3 regions of the Shinella sp. S4-D37 genome follow, and region 3 is predicted to be linked to each of the others. Evidence: predicted binding sites of a transcription regulator. Region 3 holds the regulator's gene; each other region holds the start of a gene.
What was found. Region 3 encodes PhoB, which activates phosphate uptake and scavenging genes when phosphate is short. Its sites were predicted from a motif close to TGTCATNNANCTGTCAT; they were not measured.

Region 1 (7,622 bases), on a different contig from region 3:
ACCCATCCGCGACCGGCCGCTCCAGCGCCGCCCCCGTAAAAGCATTGCGCCCCAGCCAGCGCTGGGCGGCAAGGGTCAGCGGGTCGCTTGCGGGCGGGGTGAAGTAGAGGGCGTAACGCAATGGTTCATTCCTGTGAAAACCGTTCGACGCCGCCGGTCCGGCGGCGTCGGCACTTGAAGGGATTCGTGTGGCAGCATCATGCCGCCACGCCGGATCTTTCGCCACTCAATGCGCCGGCCTGCCCATCAGGCGCGAGCGCAGCGCATTCGAGATGCCGTCGAAGACGAAGACGACGACAAGGATCAGCAGCACCATGTAGGCGACGTTCTCCCAGTCCGAATTCGTGCGCATCGCTTCCCAGAGTTTCAGGCCGATGCCGCCGGCGCCGACCGCGCCGATGATCGTGGCAGAACGGGTGTTCGATTCCCAGAAGTAAAGCGCCTGCGAGGCAAAGAGCGGCATGACCTGCGGCAGCACGCCGAAGCGCTGCACCGCGACTGGCGCCGCGCCGACCGACTTTACCCCCTCGCGCTGCTTGTCGTCGATATTCTCCAGCGCCTCGGAATAGAGTTTTCCCAGCGTGCCCGTATCCGTGAAGAAGATCGCCGACATGCCGGCGAGCGGCCCCGGGCCGAAAGCGCGGGTGAAAAACAGCGCCCAGATGAGCATGTCGACCGAGCGCAGGAAATCGAAGAGGCGCTTGGTCAGCTGGTTGGAGAACCAGCTGCGCGTGATGTTGCGCGCGGCGAGGAAGGCGAGCGGGAAGGCGAGCAGCATGGCGAACAGCGTGCCGACGAAGGCCATGACGATGGTCTGGAGCAGTTTTGTCCAGACGTCGAGATGCTGCCATTCCGCATTGTAGAGGATGTTGTCCCAGGCAAGCTGCAGGTTCGACTGCTTCGGGTCGATGCGCTCGCCCGACGTCACCAGAGAGACGACCGCCGGCATGGACTTGCCGTGGAAGGGCGAATTGGTGTCGAACAAAAAATTCGCCCAGCCGAAGAAGCGCCTGCGAACCGAGACGTCGTCGGCCTCGATCTCGCCCCAGCCGGCCATGCCGAAGGAGAGCGTGATCTTCTCCCCGGGCGTCTTCTGCGTCGCCCAGGCGGGAAGCGCGCCCTCGACCGTCATGTCGGCGCCGGCGATCTCGACGAGCAGCGTCTCGCCGGAATGCCGCACGGTCACCCGGTCCGGCACGACCTCGACGCTCGTCGAGGAATTGAGCGTGATTTTCGCGCGCGTGACCACTTCTTCCTCGCGCGTCGTGGCGGTCGCGACGGCATCGGCGGCGGCGGCCGCACCGCCGACCGTGCCGCCCGATCCCATGAAACCCATCGAGGCGGGCTTCCTGGCGGTGTCGGCGGCAGCCCCCGCGGCAGGCGTGATGCGTATCATCGTGCCGCGCTCGATCGCCACCCAGTCGGGCTCGGCATCCGGTCCGAGCGGCGAGAAGCGCGGATAGGTCAGCGTCATCGCGCCGTCGGGGTCGATCGTCACCTCCGGACGCACTTCATACGAAACCCAGTCGGCGAGATAGGTGCCGGCGATGTTCCAGTTGGCCGTGCCGAGCACATGGCCGATGGCGAAGAACCACCAGCAATAGAGCGCGTAGAGCACGAAGCCGCAGGCGATGACGGGCACGCGGAAGCGCTGCCAGAACGAGCGATGGAAGACGGCCGGATGGCGTGCCGCGATCTCATCCATCCGGGCGGGATTGAGGGACGTCATGGCACTCTCCTATTGGGCCGGCCGGAAGGCTTGGTCGCCGACGAGCTTGCGGCGCAGCCAGGCGGAAAACTGGTCGACGGCGATGATGGTGATGAGCAGCAGGAGCACGATGGCGAGCGTCTTGGCCTGGTGCCCCTGGCCGATGGACAGGCGCAGCAATTCGCCGATGCCGCCGCCGCCGACCGCACCGATGATGGTCGAGGCGCGCACGTTGATCTCCAGGCGCAGCAGGAAGTAGCTCATGAAGTTGGGCAGTACCTGCGGCACGATGCCGAACCAGACGCGCTCCACCCAGCTGGCGCCGACGGCGCGAAGCCCCTCCTCCGCCTTCATGTCGGCATTCTCCACCACTTCGAAGAAGAGCTTGCCGAGCGCGCCGACCGTGTGGATCGATACGGCGATGACGGCCGGCAGCGGGCCGAGCGAGAGGATCGCGAGGAAGAAGCCGGCGAGCACGACCTCGGGAAAGGCGCGCAGGATCTCCATGAAGCGCCGCACCGCGCCGCGCAGCAGGCGGTTGGCGACAAGGTTCTTCGCCGCGAGGAACGAGAGCAGGAAGCCGAAGGCCATGCCGATGACGGTGGAGAAGATCGCGATGTTCAGCGTCTCCAGCATCTTGTGGAAATATTCCGGCACGTAGAGGCTCTCGGTGATGTAGAGCCGGCCTTCCGGATAATTGTACTTGAAGCTGCCGTCGTCATAGGGCGACGGCAGGTCGAACAGCGCGCGGAAGACCTCCAGGCCGTCGCGCGGCACCATGTCGCCGACGAAGTCGAAGAAATGCGGCAGCCGGTCGAAGAACTTTCCCGCATTCGTCTCGTTGGCGAACCAGAGCGAGCCGGAAAGCGCGACCGCCAGGATCGCAAGGCCGAGCCAGGTATGAAGGCGGCGGCGGGCCGTCAGTTCCTGGAAATGCCGCTCGATGAGCGCGCCCTTCTCGCTGAAGCCGTCGTGAAGCGTGTTCATGGCCATGGTCTGTCCGCCTCGGCAGAGTTCTGTGTGTGCTCATCTGATCGTCGATAGAGCCCGTAAACCTCTCCTCCGTCATGGTCGGGCTTGACCCGACCATCCACGAGCCGCAGGTGCCGCGTGGATCCTCGGGTCAAGCCCGAGGATGACGTAGAGAGTGGGGTGACGACGTCAGCAAGAGCGCCAGCCGGTTGTCCAGCCGGCGCCGGAAGCATCGTCCCGATCAACCGCCGATCGTCGCCTTGCGGGCGTCGATGATCGGCTTGTAGAAGTCGACATTGACTTCGGTGAAGGCCGTGAAGTCGCCGCCCATGACGGCGGCAAAGCAGGCGGCGTCCTTCTTCGGCAGGTCCAGCATGAACTGCTTGAACTTCGCCTTGGTCTCGTCGGCCATCGAGGTACGAACGACGATCGGGCCGTTCGGGATCAGCGGCGACTTCCACAGTTCGACGAGTTCGTTCATGTCGAGAATGCCCTTCTCGACCATCTTGTGCAGGTTGCCGGACGTGTAGCCGTCCTTCCACTCGCCGACGCCCGAACCGAAGGTCGTGCCCGCGTCGAAGGTGCCCTTCACGACTTCGAGGACGAGGTTCTCGTGACCGCCGCCGAAGCCGGTCTCACCGAAGAATTCCTTGACCGGGCCGCCGACGGCTTCCGGCAGGGTGACAAGCGGGACGAGGTAGCCGGAGGTGGAGTCCGGATCGGCAAAGCCGAGCTTCTTGCCCTTCAGGTCTTCCAGCTTGGTGATGCCCGAATCCTTGCGGGCGACCATGATCGAATGGTAGCCGGTCGACCCGTCGGTCTGGACGGTCGTCAGGATCGGCTCGACGGCGTCGGCCTTGGCGAGGTAGATCTTGGCAAAGCCGGAAGCGCCGAGTTCGGCATAGTCGAGCGTGCCGCCGAGCAGGCCCTGGATGACGCCGTCATAGTCGGCGGCCGGGAAGAACGAGACCTTCTCGAAGCCGAGTTCGGCCTTCAGGTGATCGCCGAGGCACTGGTAGTTGCGCAGGCGGTCGGCTTCGTTCTCGCCGCCGATGATGCCGACGCGGAATTCCTTGAGGTTTTCGGCCTGCACATGGCCGGCGAGCGCGATGAGCGCGACGGCGCCGAGAAGAGCTTTCTTCAGCATGGTCTTTCTCCTGTTTGACCGGCTTTGCCGGGCTCTTTGAAACGATGACCCTTCACGCGGGCCCTGCGATCCCGGTCGGCTCAAAGGCCGGCCAGTGCCAGCGGTGTCAGGCTGGCGGATTCCTTGGCGTTGTCCTGGCGGGCCGGGTTGCGGATCGCCGTGGAGGTCATGCTTTCGTCGATCCCGGCGCCGTCAGCGCCGGTGCCGTAGATCATGCGCACGGCTTCGGCATCGAGGTCGCGCGCCGGGCCGTCGAAGACGACGCGGCCGGCAGACATGCCGATGATGCGCTCGCAATAGGCGCGCGCCGTGTCCAGCGTGTGCAGGTTGGTGATGACGGTGATGCCCTCGCGCTCGTTGATGTCGCGCAGCGCGTCCATGACGATCTTGGCGTTGAGCGGGTCGAGCGAGGCGATCGGCTCGTCGGCAAGCAGCATCTTCGGGTTCTGCATCAGCGCGCGGGCGATCGCCACGCGCTGCTGCTGGCCGCCCGACAGCGTGCCGGCGGGCTGGAGCGCGGTCTGCTCGATGCCGAGGCGTTCGAGCGCGGCGATCGCCATGATGCGCTCCTCGCGGGTGAAGAGATTGAGGATGCTCATGGCCGTCGAACGATGGTTGAGGCGGCCGAGCAGCACGTTGGTGAGCACGTCGAGGCGCGGCACCAGGTTGAACTGCTGGAAGATCATCGCGCAGTCGCGCTGCCAGTTGCGAAGGGCCGCGCCGCGCAGCGAGGACACTTCGACCTCGTTGAAATGGATCGTGCCCTCGCTCGGGTCGGCAAGGCGGTTGATCATGCGCAGCATGGTGGACTTGCCCGCGCCGGAGCGGCCGATGACGCCGACCATCTGGCCCTGCGGGATGTCGAAGGTCACGTCGGCGACCGCGGTGCGCTCGCCGAAACGGCGGGTGACGTTCTTCAGTCGGAACATGGCGAATCCCTTTGATTTCCGTGGCCGACCCCGGGGGGCCGTGTCGTTTTCGGGACTGGCTCTAAACGCTGTTGATGAAGGGGCAATGTCAGTTTCATGTCGGGAAGATAACAGTCCACAGACCCGGATTTCCGGCTTCGCGAGGCGCCGCCTACCCCTCGTGACGGGCGAGAAAGCCTACTGTGTCAAGTTTGCGAAAGTCGTCCAGAGCCGTGCGCAGCCGGGCGTGATCCCAGTCCCACCAGGCGAGTTTTTCCATGCGTTCGGCGATGGTTCGGGGGAAGCGTTCGCGGATGACTTTAGCCGCGACGCCGCCGACGACCATATACGGCTCGACGTCCTTCGTGACGACCGCGCCCGAGCCTATGACGGCGCCGTTGCCGATCGTCACACCCGGCAGGATGGTCGATCCGTGGCCGATCCAGACGTCATGGCCGATGGTCACGCGATGATCGCGCCGCCATTCGAAGAAGCCGGCCTCCCGGTCGGCGTCCGGCCAATAGTCGTTGGCGCGATAGGTGAAATGGTGCAGGGTCGCGCGCCACATCGGATGGTTCGTCGCGTTGATGCGCACCGAGGCGGCGATGTTGGCGAACTTGCCGATCGTCGTGCACCAGACGGAGCCGCCGTTCATGATGTAGGAGTAGTCGCCGACCTCCGCTTCGCTGACGCGGCAGTTCTCGTCGATCTCCGTGTAGCGGCCGAGCACCGTGTCGGAGACGACGGCGGTCGGATGGATCAGCGGCGTTTCGGACAGCCTCGTCATGCGACGGCCTTTCGCGGCGAGAAGGCGGAGACGTCGACGATGCGGTCGGCAACCTTCTCGCGCACGTCCTCGTCGTGGAAGATGCCGAGAAGCGCGACACCGGCGGCCTTCTTCTCCGCGATCATCTCGACGACCACGGCGCGGTTCTTCGCATCGAGCGAGGCGGTCGGCTCGTCGAGCAGCAGGATGCGGTGATCGGTGATGAAGCCGCGGGCGATGTTGACGCGCTGCTGCTCGCCGCCCGAGAAGGTGGCCGGCGGCAGCTGCCAGAGTTCGCGCGGCAGGTTGAGGCGCGCCAGCATCGCTTCCGCCAGCGCCCTCGCCTCGGCGGCCTCGACGCTGCGCGCCGTCAACGGCTCGGCGACGACGTCGACAGCCGCGACGCGCGGCACCGTGCGCAGGAACTGGCTGACATAACCGAGCGTCGCGCGGCGCACCGACAGGATCGTGCGCGGATCGGCGGCCGCGAGATCGAGCAGGCGGTCGCCGTGCTCGATGAGAATCTGGCCGCTGTCGACTGCATAGTTGCCGTAGACCATCTTGAGCAGCGAACTCTTGCCGATGCCGGACGGGCCGCCCAGCACGACGCATTCGCCCGCCTTCACCGAGAAGGCGACATTCGACATGACGGGCAGGCGGATGCCGTCGCGAAGATGCATGGTAAAACTCTTCGCGACTTCGGAGACAACGAGGGGAGTAGCCATGGTCACACCTGAAGGATGGAGGAGACGAGGAGCTGGGTATAGGCTTCGCGCGGATCGTCGAGCACGCGGTCGGTCAGCCCCTGCTCGATGACGACGCCATCCTTCATCACCATCATGCGGTGCGAGAGGAGACGGGCGACGGCGAGGTCGTGCGTGACGATGATCACGGACAGGTCGAGGTCCTGCACGAGGCCGCGCAGGAGATCGAGCAGGCGGGCCTGAACCGAGACGTCAAGGCCGCCCGTCGGCTCGTCCATGAAGACGAGGCGCGGCGATGTGACGAGGTTGCGGGCGATCTGCAGGCGCTGGCGCATGCCGCCGGAAAAGGCGCGCGGCTGGTCGTCGATGCGGTCGGTGCTGATCTCGACGCGGCCGAGCCAGTTGCCGGCGGTCGCGCGGATATTGCCGTAGTGGCGCTCGCCGACGGCCATCAGCCGCTCGCCGACATTGGCGCCGGCCGACACGGCCATGCGCAGGCCGTCCGCCGGGTTCTGGTGCACGAAGCCCCAGTCCGTGCGCATCAGGAAGCGGCGCTCCGCCTCGCTCATGCGCGAGAGATCGCGCATCCCGCCGTCTCGCATGCGGTATTCGACCGAGCCCGAGGAGGGCATCAGGCGGGTGGCGAGGCAATTGAGCAGCGTCGTCTTGCCGGAGCCGGATTCGCCGACGATTGCCAGGACTTCACCTGGCCAGAGATCGAAGGAAACGTTCTTGCAGCCGATGCGCGCACCGTAGAATTTCGAGATGTCGCGGACCTTGAGAAGCGAGGTGTCGGTCATCGTGCGGCCTCCTTGTCATAGGCGAGAGAGCCGCGATGGCCGTTCGCGCAGCGTTCCTCGCAATGGTCGGTGTCCGAGCAGACGAACATCCGCCCGCCCTTGTCGTCGAGCACCACCTCGTCGAGATAGACATTCTCCGCGCCGCACAGCGCGCAGGGCTTGTCGAAGGTCTGGATCTCGAAAGGATGGTCCTCGAAATCGAGGCTGACGACCTCGGTATAGGGCGGCACGGCGTAGATGCGCTTTTCGCGGCCCGCGCCGAAAAGCTGGAGCGCTTCGGACATGTGCATCTTCGGATTGTCGAATTTCGGCGTCGGCGACGGGTCCATCACATAGCGGCCCTCCACCTTCACCGGATAGGCGTAGGTCGTGGCGATATGGCCGTTGCGGGCGATGTCCTCATAGAGCTTGACATGCATCAGGCCGTATTCTTCCAGCGCATGCATCTTGCGCGTCTCGGTCTCGCGCGGTTCGAGGAAGCGGAGCGGTTCGGGGATCGGCACCTGGTAGACGAGCGTCTGGCCGGCCGTCAGCCTCTCCTCGGGAATGCGGTGGCGCGTCTGGATGATCGTCGCCTCCCGCGTCTTCGTCGTCACAGCCACATTGGCGACCTTCTG
Region 2 (7,622 bases), 1.7 Mb from region 3:
GGCATAGGCCGTGTTCTTGGTCAGCGTCTCCAGCGCGCCCTTGGAGGCGCAATAGGCCGAGATGAAGGGCTGGCCGGCCTTGGCGGACATCGAGCCGATATTGACGATGGTGCCCTCGGTCTTCTCGCGCCGCATCACCCCTATCGCCTCCTGCATCAGGAAGAAGGGCGCGCGCACATTGACCGCGAACATGCGGTCGAAGAGTTCCGGGCTCGTGTCGAGGATGGTGCCGCGGTCGGTGATGGCGGCGGCGTTGACCAGCGCGTCCACCCGGCCGAAAGCCTTGTCGCAGGCGGCGATGACGGCGCGCGCATCCTCCACCGCGCCGAGGTCGGCCTTCACGTAGAGCGTCGCGACACCCGTCGCGCCGGAGATCTCCTTCGCCTTCGCCTCGCCCTTGGCGGCATTGCGCCCGCAGATGACGAGGCCCGCCGCGCCCCGCTCGGCAAAGAGCCGGGCGATCGTCGCGCCCAGTCCCTGCGTTCCTCCCGTGACGACGGCGATCTTGCCGTCCAGCCGCGCAGCCTCGCTCATGCCATGCCTCCTTTTGCAAACCGGCCGACGCGTCCTGCGGACCGCCCGTCGGCACCTTACGCATGTCCGCGAAGCAAAGCCTCTATCCGGCCGTCTTACAACTCATTTCTGGAGAGGGACGCCCGTGGCTCACGCCGCGCGCGCCGCACCGGCCGCGGCGACCGCCGCGCTGTCGATGTCGCCGGCATGGGCCGCCCGGTTGCGGCCGGCATTCTTCGCGGCATAGAGCGCCGCGTCCGCCATCACCATCACGTCGTGCAGGCTGCCGCCATGGTCCGGGAACTGGGCGATGCCCGCGCTGCCGCCGATCACCAGAAGCTGCCCGTCATGGGCGATCGGCATGCGCGCATCCCGCACGAGGCCCTCGGCGAGGTCGAGCAGCTCCTGCCGGCTGAAGGCGCCGGTGAGCAGCACGGAAAACTCGTCGCCGCCAAGCCGCGCGACCGAGCCGAGCGTGCCGATGCGGTCGGAAAAGCGCCGGGCGACGGCCTGCAGCACCGCGTCGCCCGCGGCATGCCCGTGCCGGTCGTTGACGGCCTTGAACCGGTCTAGGTCGAGCGCGAGGATGGCGAAGGGCTGGTTCTCGCCCTTGCGGATAGCGCGGCGCACCTCCTCGTCGAAGCCGCTGCGGTTCCTCAGGCTCGTCAGGGGATCGTGCCGCGCGAGGAAGGCATTCTGCGCCTCGCTGCGCTGCAGCGCCTTGACCAGCGCGGAAAACCGCATCGTGACGAAGAGCATGACGCCGGCGAAGACGAGTACGAATATCGCGATCTGCGGCAGCGCCGATTCCCAGACGAAGGCGCCCGGCATGTTCGGCCGCCAGGAGGCGACCATCGGATTGTAGGTGTCGGCGCCGACCGGCGTCATCACGAGGCCCGGTTCCTGCGTCACGATGGGCGAGAAGCCGAGATCGTGCACGCCGAGGCGCTCTTCGGTGTTGGCCAGCATCTTCTGCGAGACGGGCTTGACGGTGATCAGCAGCGTCGGCTGCAGCCGGCTTGCGGGAATGTAGAGCGATTTCGGAATGACCGCCTGCACGACCACGATGCTCATGACGCTATCGATGAGACGCATGCCGGAGACGTGGATCTCCGGCAGCGACGGCGTCAGGAGGTCGGGATCCTCCCAGGCGCGCTCGACCTGCCAGCCGCCGGGGCCGGGCGTCAGCGCGCCCCGGTAGGCCCGCTCGGCCTTGAGCGTGAGGTCGCTCACCCAATGCAGTTTTTCGCGCGCCTTGCGTTCGGAGACCTTTTCGCCGCGGTGGACGCCGAGCACCTTCTCGCCGCCCGGCGTGGTGAAGATCATCCAGGAAAAGCCGAAATCGGACCACATCCAGTCACGGATCTGGTCCCTGACGAAGACATCGCCCGGCATGCCGGCCTTCAGCTCCTCGAAGGTCTTGTCCCAGAAGGACATCTGGCTCTGGTACTGCACCACCTGGTCGATCTGGTGGCTGAACTCGTTGCGCACCAGCGTGCGCTCGGTCTGGGCGACGAAGCTGTCGGCCCGCTCGATCGCATGGTCGAGCACGAGATAATTGGCGACGCCGAACAGCAGGACGATCATCGCCGCCGCCGCCCGTATCGCCAAACCAACCCCACGTCGCCGCCTCGCGCGGCCAGCCTGCGTCTTGTCCGTCATCCGTTTCCCTGCCCGCTGCCCCCCGCCGGTTTCCCCGGCATTGTTGAACGAAGGCTAGCGGACAGACGGCAAAAATCGCTTAAACGGCCTGGTGAGCGAATGCTTAATTTCATCCGCCCCCGCTTCCCGGCGGCCCTAGCTGCGGTCGCGATAGCGGTTGGTGATCGGATAGCGCCGGTCGCGGCCGAAATTCTTGCGGGTGATCTTGACGCCCGGCGCGGACTGGCGGCGCTTGTATTCGGCGATGTAGAGCAGGTGCTCGATGCGGTGCACGGTCGCCGCGTCATGCCCGCGCGCGACGATCTCCTCGGTGCTCATCTCCAGTTCCACCAGGCATTCGAGGATATCGTCGAGCACCGGATAGGGCGGCAGCGAATCCTGGTCGGTCTGGTTGGGGCGCAGTTCGGCGGAGGGCGCCTTGTCGATGATGTTCTGCGGGATCACCTCGCCCGTCGGCCCGAGCGCCCCCGGCGGCACATGCCCGTTGCGCCAGCGCGAGATCGCGTAGACCTGCATCTTGTAGAGGTCCTTGATCGGGTTGAAGCCGCCGTTCATGTCGCCATAGAGCGTCGCATAGCCGACCGACATTTCCGACTTGTTGCCGGTGGTCACGACCATCGAGCCGAACTTGTTGGAGACCGCCATGAGGATGGTGCCGCGCGCGCGGCTCTGCAGGTTCTCCTCGGTGATGCCCTCCTCCGTGCCCTCGAAAAGTTCCGAGAGGGAGGCGAGGAAGCCGGTCACCGGCGGCTCGATCGGCGCGATGTCGTAGCGGCAGCCGAGCAGCCGGGCGCAATCGGCCGCATCCTTCAGCGAATCCTTCGAGGTGTAGCGGTAAGGCATCATGATGCAGCGCACCCGCTCCTCGCCGAGCGCGTCGACGGCGATCGCCGCGCAGATCGCCGAATCGATGCCGCCCGACAGGCCGAGCACGACATTCTTGAAACCGTTCTTGTTGACGTAGTCGCGGAAGCCGAGGAGGCAGGCACGGTAGTCCGCCTCCTCCCTCTCGGGAATGCGCGACGCCGGCCCGCCGTCGCAGACCCAGCCGTCGGCGCGCTTCTTCCAGGTGGTCAGCGCGATCGTCTCCTCGAACTGGCTCATCTGGAAGGCGAGCGACTTGTCCGCATTGAAGGCGAAGCTGGCGCCGTCGAAGACCAGCTCGTCCTGGCCGCCGAGCTGGTTGGCGTAGATGAGCGGCAGGCCGGTCTCGATGACCTGCTTCAGCGCGACCTGGTGGCGGATATCGACCTTGCCGCGATAATAGGGCGAACCGTTCGGCGACAGCAGGATTTCCGCGCCGCTCTCGGCCAGCGTCTCGCACACGCCGAGATCGCCCCAGATATCCTCGCAGATCGGAATGCCGAGGCGCACGCCGCGGAAATTGACGGGACCGGGCATCGCGCCCTGGTCGAAGACGCGCTTTTCGTCGAATTCACCGTAGTTCGGCAGGTCCACCTTGTCGCGCACGGCGATCACCTTGCCGCCGTCGAGGACGGCGACCGCGTTGTAGCGCCCCGTCTCGTCCTGCCTCGGAAAGCCGATGACGACGCCGGGACCGCCCCTGGCGGTGTCGGCGGCAAGATCGTCGACGGCGCGCCGGCAGGCCTTCAGGAAAGCCGGCTTCAGCACGAGATCTTCCGGCGGATAGCCGGAGATGAAGAGTTCGGTCAGCAGAAGCAGGTCCGCCCCCTGCCGGGCGGCATCCTCGCGGGCGGCGCGGGCCTTGGCGAGATTGCCGGCGATGTCGCCGACGGTCGGGTTCAATTGCGCAACCGCGATGCGCAGCGTCGCCCTGCCCTGATCTGTCATGTCTCGATCGGAAGTCATGTCTGCGGACCCATCTCCTCTGGTGTCCGAGCCTGCGGCCGCGCGTCGCTGTCGCACTCTCGAACAGTCGACAAGCTCTTTAGAGCATGACGGACGGTTTGGGAATGAAGCGCCGCGCCTTTGCCGGCGCTTTCGGCGCAAGCCCCCGGTTTTCAAAGGGTTCCCGGCACGACGGCGCCCGGCGAAGGGGGAACCAAAGCGGGGGACGAACGTTCTCGAAACCATTCATCTTCTGTTCAAGATGACATCCGTATGACAGATACACGAAACTTTCATGAAATCTGGAGACGGCCTTGGCCCTGTTCACCTCCGCAGCCGTGGCAATCGATGCAACCGAAGAACGCGCCGTCTCGGCGGGCTTCCTCGCACGCCACGCCAAGGCGCTTGCCGTCCTGCGTTCGCTGGCCGTTTCCGCCCTTCTCGCGTTCCTCACCGTCCTCGTCGTCGAATGGATCACCCGCGGCTCGCTCGCCCAGGTGCGCAACTATTTCACCAATCTGCAACAGCCCGCCTGGTCCACGACGGGCGTCTTCTTCGTGCTGTACCTCGCCGTGGACGCGCTGATCGGCCGCCAGCACAAGGCCGTCCTGCTCGTCTCGCCGCTCGTCGTGCTGATGGGCATCATCTCCCAGCAGAAGCAGGTGTTCCTCACCGATCCGCTCTATCCGACGGACCTGCTCTTCGGCCGCCAGATCCTGGAGCTCATGCCGGTGCTCGTGCAGGACCGGCCGTGGACGGCCGCCCTCCTCGCCGTCGCCGTCCTCGCCTCGGTCGTCGGCCTCGTCAGCCTCTGGGTCTTCGCCTGGCGCCGCTTCCGGCCGCTGACGGGGAAGGAGCGCCTGACGCGGCTTGCCGTCGCGCTGCCGCTTCTGGCCGGCTTCGTCTCCATCATGGACTACAACGAGTTCTCCTGGATGCGCGACCGGCTGAAGGTCTTCCCGATCATGTGGGACCAGGCGGAGAACTATCGCCACAACGGCTTCGTCATGGCGTTCGCCATCAACCTGCCGATGGCCAATGTGCAGGCCCCCGCCGGCTACATGACCGAGGCGATCGACAAGATCCCCTCGAAGCCCATGCCGGCCGGCACCACGCACCGCTCCAAGCCCGACGTCATCGTCGTGATGAGCGAATCGCTGTGGGATCCGACGCGCCTTGACAGCGTGAAGCTCTCGGCCGATCCGATGCCCGTCATCCGCGAAAACCAGGGCGGCAACGTCTTCTCGCCGGAATTCGGCGGCCTCACCGCCAATGTCGAGTTCGAGGCGCTGACGGGCTTCTCCAACGCCTTCCTGCCGACGGGCTCGATCCCCTACCAGCAATATGTTCGCAAGCCGATCCCGTCGCTCGCCACCTTCTTCCGCGCGGAAGGCTACACGGCGCGCGCCATCCATCCCTTCTCCGGCTGGTTCTGGAACCGCACCAGCGTCTACAAGGCCTTCGGCTTCGAGACCTTCAAGGACGTCGACAAGATGCCGCCGCTCGCAAAACGCGGCAACTTCACCTCGGACGAGGCGCTGACCCGCGAACTCATCCGCCAGGCCGACATGCAGGAAGACCCGTTCTTCTTCTTCACCGTCACGCTGCAGGGCCACGGCCCCTATGACGACGGCCGCTACGCCAAGACCGACATCGAGGTGGACGGCAGGCTCGACGCCCGCGAAAACCGCATGCTGGCAAGCTACGCCCAGGGCGTCAAGGAAGCCGACGGCAGCCTGAAGATGCTGATGGACTGGGCGAGCGCGCGCGACCGCGAGACGATCATCGTCGTCTTCGGCGACCACCTGCCGCCGCTCAACACGGTCTACAAGAATTCCGGCTACATGAAGAGCGTCACCGCCTCGCGCAAGGGTTCTGCCGAACAGATGAAGAGGGAGCACGAGACCCCGCTCGTCATCTGGTCGAACAAGACGGGTGCGCAGAAGGAGATCGGCACGATCAGCCCGGCCTTCCTCTCCTACCATGTCCTCAAGGAAGCCGGCTTCGAGCATCCCTACTACACCGGCTTCCTCGGCGCGGTGCACGACAGGCTGCGCGTCATCGACCGCTACATGCTGATCGACGCCAAGGGCAGCGCCACGGCCGGCTGGGCGCGCCAGAAGACGATCGACCCGCTGGTGCGCGATTTCCGCTTCCTGCAGCACGACATCATGTTCGGCAAGCAGTACGGCCTGGAGCGCTTCTTCAATTCCCACGCGGAACTGATGGCCGCAGGCTCCTGATTTTCCTCGCAACGCCGCTCCTGAGCCTTGCGGGACACCGCAACGGCCGGACGGCCTGCGCCGTCGCGGCCGAGGAAGACAATCGGCTGCAACCCTACATATATTAAATTGATATAATTCAATTAATAGGAGAAAATTAACCCGCGAGGCGCACCGTATGGATGCACCTCCGTGAGAGGCGCGAAGACCTTGTCAGCGGACAGTCCCAAGGAGGAGACGTCATGCGCACGCTGCCGAACCTGATAAAGGACCGAGCCGGAACGTCGGCTCTGGAATTCGCGATCATCGCCCCCCTGTTCTTCCTCATCCTCTTCACGCTGATCGCCTACGGCATCTATCTCAGCGTCACCCACGCGGTACAGCAGGTGGCGGCCGATGCCGCCCGCACCGCAGTCGCCGGCCTCAACCCGGCCGAACGCATCTTGCTGGTCAACCACTATCTCAACGCTTCGCATTTCGACTATGCCTTCCTCGACCGCGCCCGGATGCAGGTGGACGTCACCGACGACCCGTCCAACCCGGAGCAGTTCACCGTCAGGATCGTCTATGATTCCGGCGACCTGCCGATCTGGAACCTCTTCACCTTCGCCCTGCCGAGCCAGAGGATCGAGCGCTATTCCACCGTGCGCGTCGGAGGGCTGTGACGATGAGACGCCCCCGCGCCCTCCTTCCCGACCGCGCCGGCAATATCGGCACGCTCGCCGCCATCAGCCTGCCGCTGCTGATCTTCTCGCTCGCCCTCGGCGTCGACTACGGCTACCTCACCGTGCAGCAGCGCCAGTTGCAGGCCGCAGCCGACCTTGCCGCCATCGCCGCCGCCGCCGATATCGCCAGCGCGGAGAAATCCGCGGCCGGCTATTTCGCGCTCAACCACCTCCCCGTCGCGGTGACGGGCACGGACGGCACCACCATCCCGGCGGTCGTCACGGCGATCAATTCCAGGGCGACGCCGGCGACCGCGCTCGTCGAGCGCGGTCGCTACACCGCCGATCCGGACATTGCGCCGGAGGACCGCTTCAAGCCGGCAAGCGCCGATGCGGACGCCGCGCGCGTGACGCTGACCCGCGCCTCGGACCTCTTCGTCGCAACGCTCTTCACGCCCCATCCGCCGCTGCTGTCGGCGACCGGCGCGGCCGCCCGCTCCAAGACGGCGGCCTTTTCCATCGGCACGCGGCTTGCCAGCCTCAACGACGGCATCCTGAACGCCGTGCTCGGCAAAATGCTCGGCACCAACCTCTCCCTCAAGGTCATGGATTACCGGGCGCTGGTCGATACCGACATTTCCGTCCATCCCTTCCTGAAGGCGGTCGCGACGGACCTCGACCTGACCGCCGGCACCTATGAGGACGTGCTGGAGGCCGGCATCACCATGCCGCAGCTCCTCGCCTCCATGCG
Region 3 (7,622 bases):
CTCGGCGGAAGAGCGCGACGCGCTGTTCAAGGATGGCGCCGCCGCCCGTGAGGTGCTGGGCAGCAAGGGCGTGCCGCTCGCCGCCGCCCCGACGCCCTACATGCTGACGGCCGCCGAAGACCTCAACCGCAGGACGACGGCGAGCAACATGTTCGTGTCGATCCTCGCCGTGGTCGCCGCGCTTGCCGGCGGTGTCTTCGCCTATCGGTCGATCGTGCCGAAGTTCCGCGCCCGCAATCGTGTCGAAGGCGTCATGCTGGTCGGCCTCATCGTCGCCTCGTCCATCGCCATCCTCACCACCATCGGCATCGTCGCCTCGATGGCGACGGAAGCGATCAGCTTCTTCAACATGGTCCCGGCCTGGGAGTTCTTCTTCGGCACGACCTGGGACCCGCGCTTCGCCGCCGCCGGCGCGACGGATTCGTCCGGCCAGTTCGGCCTGATCCCGCTGCTCGCCGGCACGCTCTATATCGGCTTCGTCGCCATGCTGGTCGCCGTGCCGGTCGGCCTCTTCGCCGCCATCTACATGTCGGAATATGCCTCGCGCCACGTCCGCTCGGTCGCAAAGCCGCTGCTCGAAGTGCTCGCCGGCATCCCGACCATCGTCTATGGCTTCTTCGCCCTGGTGACGGTCGGCCCGTTCCTGCGCGACATCTCCGCCCAGCTGAGTGGCCTCGTCACCGGCAATTATTCCAGCTTCATCCAGGCGCAGAGCGTCCTGACCGCCGGCTTCGTCATGGGCATCATGCTGATCCCCTACGTCTCCTCGCTGTCGGACGACATCATCACCGCCGTGCCGCGGGCGCTGCGTGACGGTTCGCTCGGCCTCGGCGCCACCCGTTCGGAGACGATCAAGCGCGTCATCCTGCCGGCGGCCCTGCCGGGCATCGTCGGCGCGCTGCTGATGACGGCGTCCCGCGCCGTCGGCGAAACCATGATCGTGGTGCTGGCGGCCGGCGTCGCCGCCCGCATGCAGCTCAATCCCTTCGAACCGATGACGACGGTGACGGTCAAGATCGTCAACCAGCTGACGGGCGACCTCGAGTTCACCTCGCCCCAGACGCTGGTGGCCTTCGCGCTCGGCATCACGCTCTTCGTCATCACGCTTTGCCTCAACATCTACGCCCTCTACATCGTGCGCAAATACCGGGAGCAGTACGAATGAGCCAGGTCACCACGAGCCCCTCGATGGCCGCCCTCGGCGTCGCCGCCAAGCCGGAACGCCGCGATATCGGCCTCGGCCGCCGCTACGCAGCCGAACGCCGCTTCCGCCTCTATGGCATGGCCGCCATCGGTTTCGGCCTCCTCTTCCTGTTCCTCCTGCTGTTCTCGGTCTTCTCCAAGGGCTATACCGCGTTTCAGCAGTCGATGATCACCATTCCGGTCGAGTTCTCCGAACAGGTCATCGACAAGAACAACGAACGCGCCACCAATCCGCAGAAGCTGGTCTCCGCCAACTATCCGGTCGTGGCCCGCAATGCGCTTGCCAAGGTTCTCGGCGTTGCCGAAGACGACCGCGCCGGCCTGAAGGCGGTCAACGGCATGATCTCGGACAGCGTCCGCGTGCAGTTCCGCGACCTCGTCACCGCCGATCCGTCGATCATCGGCACGACGCGCTCCGTCACCTTCCTCGCGCACGGCGACCTCGATTCCGCCTTCAAGGGCCAGATCGACCTCACCGTGCCGGAGACCAACCGCAAGATCTCCGACACCCAGGTCGGCTGGATGAACACGCTCGTCGAAAGCGGCGCGCTCGCCAAGCATTTCAACACCGGTCTCTTCACGAACGGCGCGTCGAGCCGTCCGGAAGCCGCCGGCGTGGGCGTCGCGGCCATCGGCTCGCTCTACATGATGCTGATCGTGCTCGTGCTCTCGCTGCCGATCGGCGTTGCCGCCTCGATCTACCTGGAGGAATTCGCCCCGAAGAACCGCTTCACGGACCTCATCGAGGTGAACATCAACAACCTCGCTGCCGTGCCGTCCATCGTCTACGGTCTCCTCGGCCTCGCCGTCTTCGTCAACTTCGCGGGCTTCCCGCGCTCGGCGGCCCTCGTCGGCGGCCTGGTGCTGACCCTCATGACGTTGCCGACGATCATCATCGCGACCCGCGCCGCACTGAACGCCGTGCCGCCGTCGATCCGCTCGGCCGCTCTCGGCCTTGGCGCATCGAAGATGCAGACGGTGTTCCACCATGTCCTGCCGCTCGCCATGCCGGGCATCCTGACGGGCACGATCATCGGTCTTGCGCATGCGTTGGGCGAAACCGCGCCGCTGCTCCTCATCGGCATGGTCGCCTTCGTCGCCGACATGCCGGCAACGCCGATGGACCCGGCAACGGCCCTGCCGGTGCAGATCTACATGTGGGCGAACGAGGCCGAGCGCGCCTTCGTGGAGCGCACCTCCGGAGCCATCATCGTGCTCCTCATCTTCCTCATCCTCATGAATGTCGGCGCCATCCTGTTGCGCCGCCGTTTCGAACGGCGCTGGTAGAAGGATCGATCCTATGAACATGATGTCAGAAGCAGCAGTCGAGAAAGCGCTGGACAAGAAAATGAACGACATTTCCTACAAGATGATCGGCAAGGACGTGTCGGTCTACTACGGCGACAAGCGCGCCCTCTACGACGTCAACCTGAACGTCCGTGAAAACACCGTGACGGCGCTCATCGGCCCGTCCGGCTGCGGCAAGTCGACGTTCCTGCGCACGCTGAACCGCATGAACGACACGATCGACGGCTGCCGCGTCACCGGCCGCATCACGCTCGACACGGACGATATCTACGATCCGGCGATCGACGTCGTGGAGCTGCGCGCCCGTGTCGGCATGGTCTTCCAGAAGCCGAACCCGTTCCCCAAGTCGATCTACGAGAACGTCGCCTACGGCCCGCGCATCCACGGCCTTGCCAAGACCAAGGCCGAGATGGACGCCATCGTCGAGCAGAGCCTGCAGAAGGCGGGTCTGTGGAACGAGGTGAAGGACCGCCTGCAGGAAGGCGGCACCGGCCTTTCCGGCGGCCAGCAGCAGCGCCTGTGCATCGCCCGCGCCGTGGCGGTCAGCCCGGAAGTCATCCTGATGGACGAGCCCTGCTCGGCGCTCGACCCGATCGCCACCGCCAAGGTCGAGGAGCTGATCCACGAGCTGCGCGCCAACTTCACCATCGTCATCGTGACGCACTCGATGCAGCAGGCGGCCCGCGTTTCGCAGCGCACCGCCATGTTCCACCTCGGCAACCTCGTGGAGGAGAACGACACCGACAAGATGTTCACCAACCCGGACGACCAGCGCACGCAGGACTACATCATGGGCCGCTTCGGCTGACGCCCCGTCTTACCTGAACCCGAGCGCATCAAGGACAAAGCCATGTCATCGACCCATATCGTCTCCATCTACGACGAAGAACTGAAGTACCTCTCCCGCCGCATCTCCGAAATGGGCGGCACCGCCGAGCAGATGGTCGCCGATTCCGTCCGCGCCCTCGTCACGACGGATGCGGCGCTGGCCCAGAAGGTCATCTCCGAGGACGTCATCCTCGACACGGCCGAACGCCAGATCAACGACAAGGCGATCGTCACCATCGCCAAGCGCCAGCCGATGGCCGCGGACCTGCGCGAGATCATGGGCGCGATCCGCATCGCCGCCGAGCTGGAGCGTGTCGGCGACCTCGGCAAGAACACCGCCAAGCGCGTCATCGCCGTGCAGAGCTCGGGCATGCCCCGCAAGCTCACCCGCGGCCTGGAGCATCTTGCCGAACTGGCGCTGATGCAGCTGAAGGAAGTGCTCGACGTCTACGCCACCCGCTCGATCGAGAAGGCGAAAGCCATCCGCGAGCGTGACGATGAGATCGACGCGATCTACACCTCGCTGTTCCGCGAACTCCTGACCTATATGATGGAAGACCCGCGTAACATCACGCCCTGCACGCATCTCCTGTTCTGCGCCAAGAACATCGAGCGTATCGGCGACCACGCGACCAACATCGCCGAAACCATCTACTACATGGCGACCGGCTCGCAGCCGGAGGGCGAGCGTCCGAAGGACGACACCTCGACCTCCGTTGTCGCGGCCGGCGTTGCCGACGCGTCCGAGTAAACAGAGTAGGGTTCAGCTTCATGGTGCCCAGAATTGCCGTCGTGGAAGACGAGGAGGCGCTTAGCGTCCTCCTCCGCTACAATCTGGAAGCGGAAGGTTTCGAGGTCGATACGATCCTCTCCGGTGACGAGGCCGAGATGCGCCTGCAGGAGCGCATGCCGGACCTCCTCATCCTCGACTGGATGCTTCCGGGCGTCTCCGGCATCGAACTGTGCCGGCGCCTGCGCCAGCGCCCGGAAACCGAGCGCCTGCCGATCATCATGCTGACGGCGCGCGGCGAGGAGAGCGAGCGGGTGCGCGGCCTTGCCACCGGCGCGGACGACTATGTCGTAAAGCCCTTCTCGACGCCGGAACTCGTCGCCCGCGTCAGGGCGATGCTGCGCCGGGCCAAGCCCGAGGTGGTTTCGACCGTGCTGCGCTGCGGCGATATCGAACTCGACCGCGAGACCCATCGGGTCCATCGCCGCACCCGCGAGGTCCGCCTCGGTCCGACGGAGTTCCGCCTGCTGGAGTTCCTGATGACTTCGCCTGGCCGCGTCTTCTCGCGCTCGCAGCTTCTCGACGGCGTCTGGGGGCACGACATCTATGTCGACGAGCGCACCGTCGACGTGCATGTCGGGCGCCTGCGCAAGGCGCTCAACTTCGCCAACATGCAGGACGTCATCCGTACGGTCCGCGGCGCCGGTTATTCGCTGGAAGCCTGAGCGAACGGGATTCCTCCCAAGGACGGAAATGGGCCCTCAGGGGCCTGTTTGCGTTCCGGGGTGCCGTCCGCCCCTCATCCCGCGTCCCAAACGAAAACAGGCCCTTCCGGGCCCGCATCGCATGTTCTGCCGTGGAAAACCTACCGCATCCGGCGGCGTTCGGCCGAGGGCTGGTAGGCGAGGCGCTGGTGGTAGGTGCAGTAGGGCGAGTTGTCCGGGGACTCGTTGCCGCAGAAATGGAAGTCGTCGTTGAGCGGGTCGCCGATCGGCCACTTGCAGGTGCGCTCGGTGAGTTGGGTCAGCTCCAGCCGCCGCGACATCGGCACGACCACGTTGTTGCCGTTGGCCGGAACCGGAAGGGTTTCGACCTGGGCTTCGAAATCGACGTCGATCTCTTCCTTGGCAATGGTGTTGCCGGTGGGACGGACGACGGCGCGGGCGGCGACGGGGCGGGCTGCGAAGGTCGACGGGCGCGGCGTCGCCGGGGCCGGACGCTTCGGGCGGGCCGCGGCCTGGGTGCCGCCGGCCTTGGCGCGGCCGGGCAGGTTCAGCCGGTGCACCTTGCCGATGACGGCGTTGCGGCTGACGCCGCCGAGCTGCGCCGCGATCTGGCTCGCGCTCAGGCCCTCGCTCCAGAGCTTCTTGAGTTTCTCAACGCGCTCGTCTGTCCAGTTCATGTTTTCGTCTCCGCTCGGCGCCCAGGATGCGGGAATCCCTCGTCGTGCTCCGGACGGGTCCGGAACCTGAGCGCCCTAACTCTCTTGCTGACTAGTTCCGCCGCATGCAGTCTAGTAATTGGTCCTTAACCTAGAGACCGGGGGACTCTGTGACAAGAGTCGCTGGAATCCGGGCGAATCGATTTCGGAGTTTTCCCCAACTTGCTGGTCGGGTGTGACTCGATAGAGACACCTTCCGTGCGCGCCGTGAATCCTCACCTTGCGGGATGTTCAGCGCCATTTCGGCCGCGATTTTGTTGACATCCCGGTACGAAATGCCGATAGTGCGGCATGCCGCCGAAAGGCGGCTTTTGGTTTTTCTAAAGGCTGGAAAAGTCAAGCCGCATTCCTGTTTTTCCGCATCTCTTTTCGGAGGATCCGCGCATGGCCGATGTCGCGCCGCTCTATGAAACCTACATGCGTGCGCCGCTCAGGTTCACGCGCGGGGAGGGCGTGTGGCTGATCGCCGAAGATGGCGAGCGATATCTCGATTTTGCCGCCGGCGTCGCCGTCAATTCGCTGGGCCATGCGCATCCCCATCTCGTCGCCGCGCTGAAGGACCAGGCCGACAAGGTCTGGCACCTGTCGAACCTCTACGAGGTCCCGGGCCAGGAAAGCCTCGGCCGCCGGCTGACGGAGGCCACCTTCGCCGACAAGGTGTTCTTCACCAATTCGGGCGCCGAGGCGCTGGAATGCGCGATCAAGACGGCCCGGCGCTACCATTTCGCCAAGGGCCATCCCGGCAAGTTCCATATCATCACCTTCGAAGGCGCCTTCCACGGCCGCACGATCGCGACGATCGCCGCCGGCGGACAGGAGAAGTATATCGAGGGCTTCGGTCCCAAGGCGCCGGGTTTCCTCAAGGTTCCCTTCGGCGATATCGCGGCCGTCAAGGATGCGATCACCGAGGAGACGGCCGGCATCCTGATCGAGCCGGTGCAGGGCGAGGGCGGGCTGCGCCCGGTCTCGAAGGAGTTCATGCAGGAGTTGCGCCAGCTCTGCGACGAATACGGCCTGCTGCTCATCCTGGACGAGGTGCAGACCGGCGTCGGCCGCACGGGGCGCCTCTTCGCCCATGAGCTGGCGGGGGTCGCGCCCGACATCATGGCGATCGCCAAGGGCATCGGCGGCGGCTTCCCGCTCGGCGTCTGCCTTGCCACGAACGAGGCGGCGGCCGGCATGGTCGCCGGCACGCACGGCTCCACCTATGGCGGCAATCCGCTCGCCATGGCCGTCGGCAACGCCGTGCTCGACGTGGTGCTGGAGGAGGGGTTCCTTCAACATGTGCGCGACGTCGCGCTCGTCTTCCGCCAGGGCCTTGCCGCGCTGAAGGATCGCTTCCCCGACGTCATCGAGGACGTGCGCGGCGAGGGCCTGATGCTCGGCATCAAGGCGAAGATCCCGGTCGCCGACCTCTTGAAGGGCGTGCGGGCGGAAAACCTGCTCGCCGTGCCGGCAGGCGACAACGTGCTGCGGCTGCTGCCGCCGCTGACCGTGACCGCGGAAGAGGCGCGCGAGGGACTTGCCCGCATCGAGCGCGCGGCGGAAAAACTCACGGCCGCCAAGGCCGCGTAAGCAGCGAACGGACAGACAGGACACATCATGGCCAAGCATTTTCTCGACCTTTCCGCCGTTTCGGAAAGCGATCTGCGCGTCATCATGGACGATGCGCACACGCGCAAGGCCGCCAGCAAGGCCGGCACCGAAGCCAAGCCCCTCGCCGGCAAGATGCTCGCGATGATCTTCGAGAAGCCCTCCACCCGAACCCGCGTCTCCTTCGACGTCGGCATGCGCCAGCTCGGCGGCGAGACGCTGTTCCTGTCGGGCACGGAAATGCAGCTCGGCCGCGCCGAGACGATCGGCGACACGGCCAAGGTGCTGTCGCGCTACGTCGATGCAATCATGATCCGCACGACGGACCATGCCCGCCTGCTGGAGCTTGCCGAGCACGCCACCGTGCCCGTCATCAACGCGCTGACGGATCTCACCCATCCCTGCCAGATCATGGCAGACGTCATGACCTTCGAGGAGCATCGCGGCTCCGCGAAGGGCAAGTCCTTCGCCTGGACGGGCGACGGCAACAACGTGCTGCATTCCTTCGTGGAAGGCTCC

Region 1: phnC (phosphonate ABC transporter ATP-binding protein) is a predicted target of PhoB. The motif match lies at 4,842-4,858, and genes of this name have one in related genera.
Region 2: AB3G45_RS15000 (LTA synthase family protein) is a predicted target of PhoB. The motif match lies at 4,247-4,263, and genes of this name have one in related genera.

Annotation. Positions count from the first base shown of each region.
Region 1 is NZ_JBFNXL010000003.1:38,067-45,688, forward strand. Features, by position in the region: gene AB3G45_RS04185 (DUF1045 domain-containing protein) at 1-121, opposite strand, end outside; gene phnE (phosphonate ABC transporter, permease protein PhnE) at 227-1,729, opposite strand; gene phnE (phosphonate ABC transporter, permease protein PhnE) at 1,739-2,695, opposite strand; gene phnD (phosphonate ABC transporter substrate-binding protein) at 2,922-3,827, opposite strand; gene phnC (phosphonate ABC transporter ATP-binding protein) at 3,908-4,756, opposite strand; gene AB3G45_RS04210 (DapH/DapD/GlmU-related protein) at 4,908-5,522, opposite strand; gene phnL (phosphonate C-P lyase system protein PhnL) at 5,519-6,226, opposite strand; gene phnK (phosphonate C-P lyase system protein PhnK) at 6,229-7,005, opposite strand; gene AB3G45_RS04225 (alpha-D-ribose 1-methylphosphonate 5-phosphate C-P-lyase PhnJ) at 7,002-7,622, opposite strand, start outside.
Region 2 is NZ_JBFNXL010000005.1:1,560,161-1,567,782, reverse strand. Features, by position in the region: gene AB3G45_RS15015 (SDR family oxidoreductase) at 1-534, opposite strand, end outside; gene AB3G45_RS15010 (GGDEF domain-containing protein) at 664-2,175, opposite strand; gene AB3G45_RS15005 (NAD+ synthase) at 2,311-4,005, opposite strand; gene AB3G45_RS15000 (LTA synthase family protein) at 4,323-6,227, shown strand; gene AB3G45_RS14995 (TadE/TadG family type IV pilus assembly protein) at 6,449-6,871, shown strand; gene AB3G45_RS14990 (pilus assembly protein TadG-related protein) at 6,874-7,622, shown strand, end outside.
Region 3 is NZ_JBFNXL010000005.1:3,298,636-3,306,257, reverse strand. Features, by position in the region: gene pstC (phosphate ABC transporter permease subunit PstC) at 1-1,165, shown strand, start outside; gene pstA (phosphate ABC transporter permease PstA) at 1,162-2,490, shown strand; gene pstB (phosphate ABC transporter ATP-binding protein PstB) at 2,504-3,319, shown strand; gene phoU (phosphate signaling complex protein PhoU) at 3,362-4,090, shown strand; gene phoB (phosphate regulon transcriptional regulator PhoB) at 4,111-4,794, shown strand; gene AB3G45_RS23680 (GcrA family cell cycle regulator) at 4,935-5,471, opposite strand; gene AB3G45_RS23675 (aspartate aminotransferase family protein) at 5,895-7,085, shown strand; gene argF (ornithine carbamoyltransferase) at 7,113-7,622, shown strand, end outside.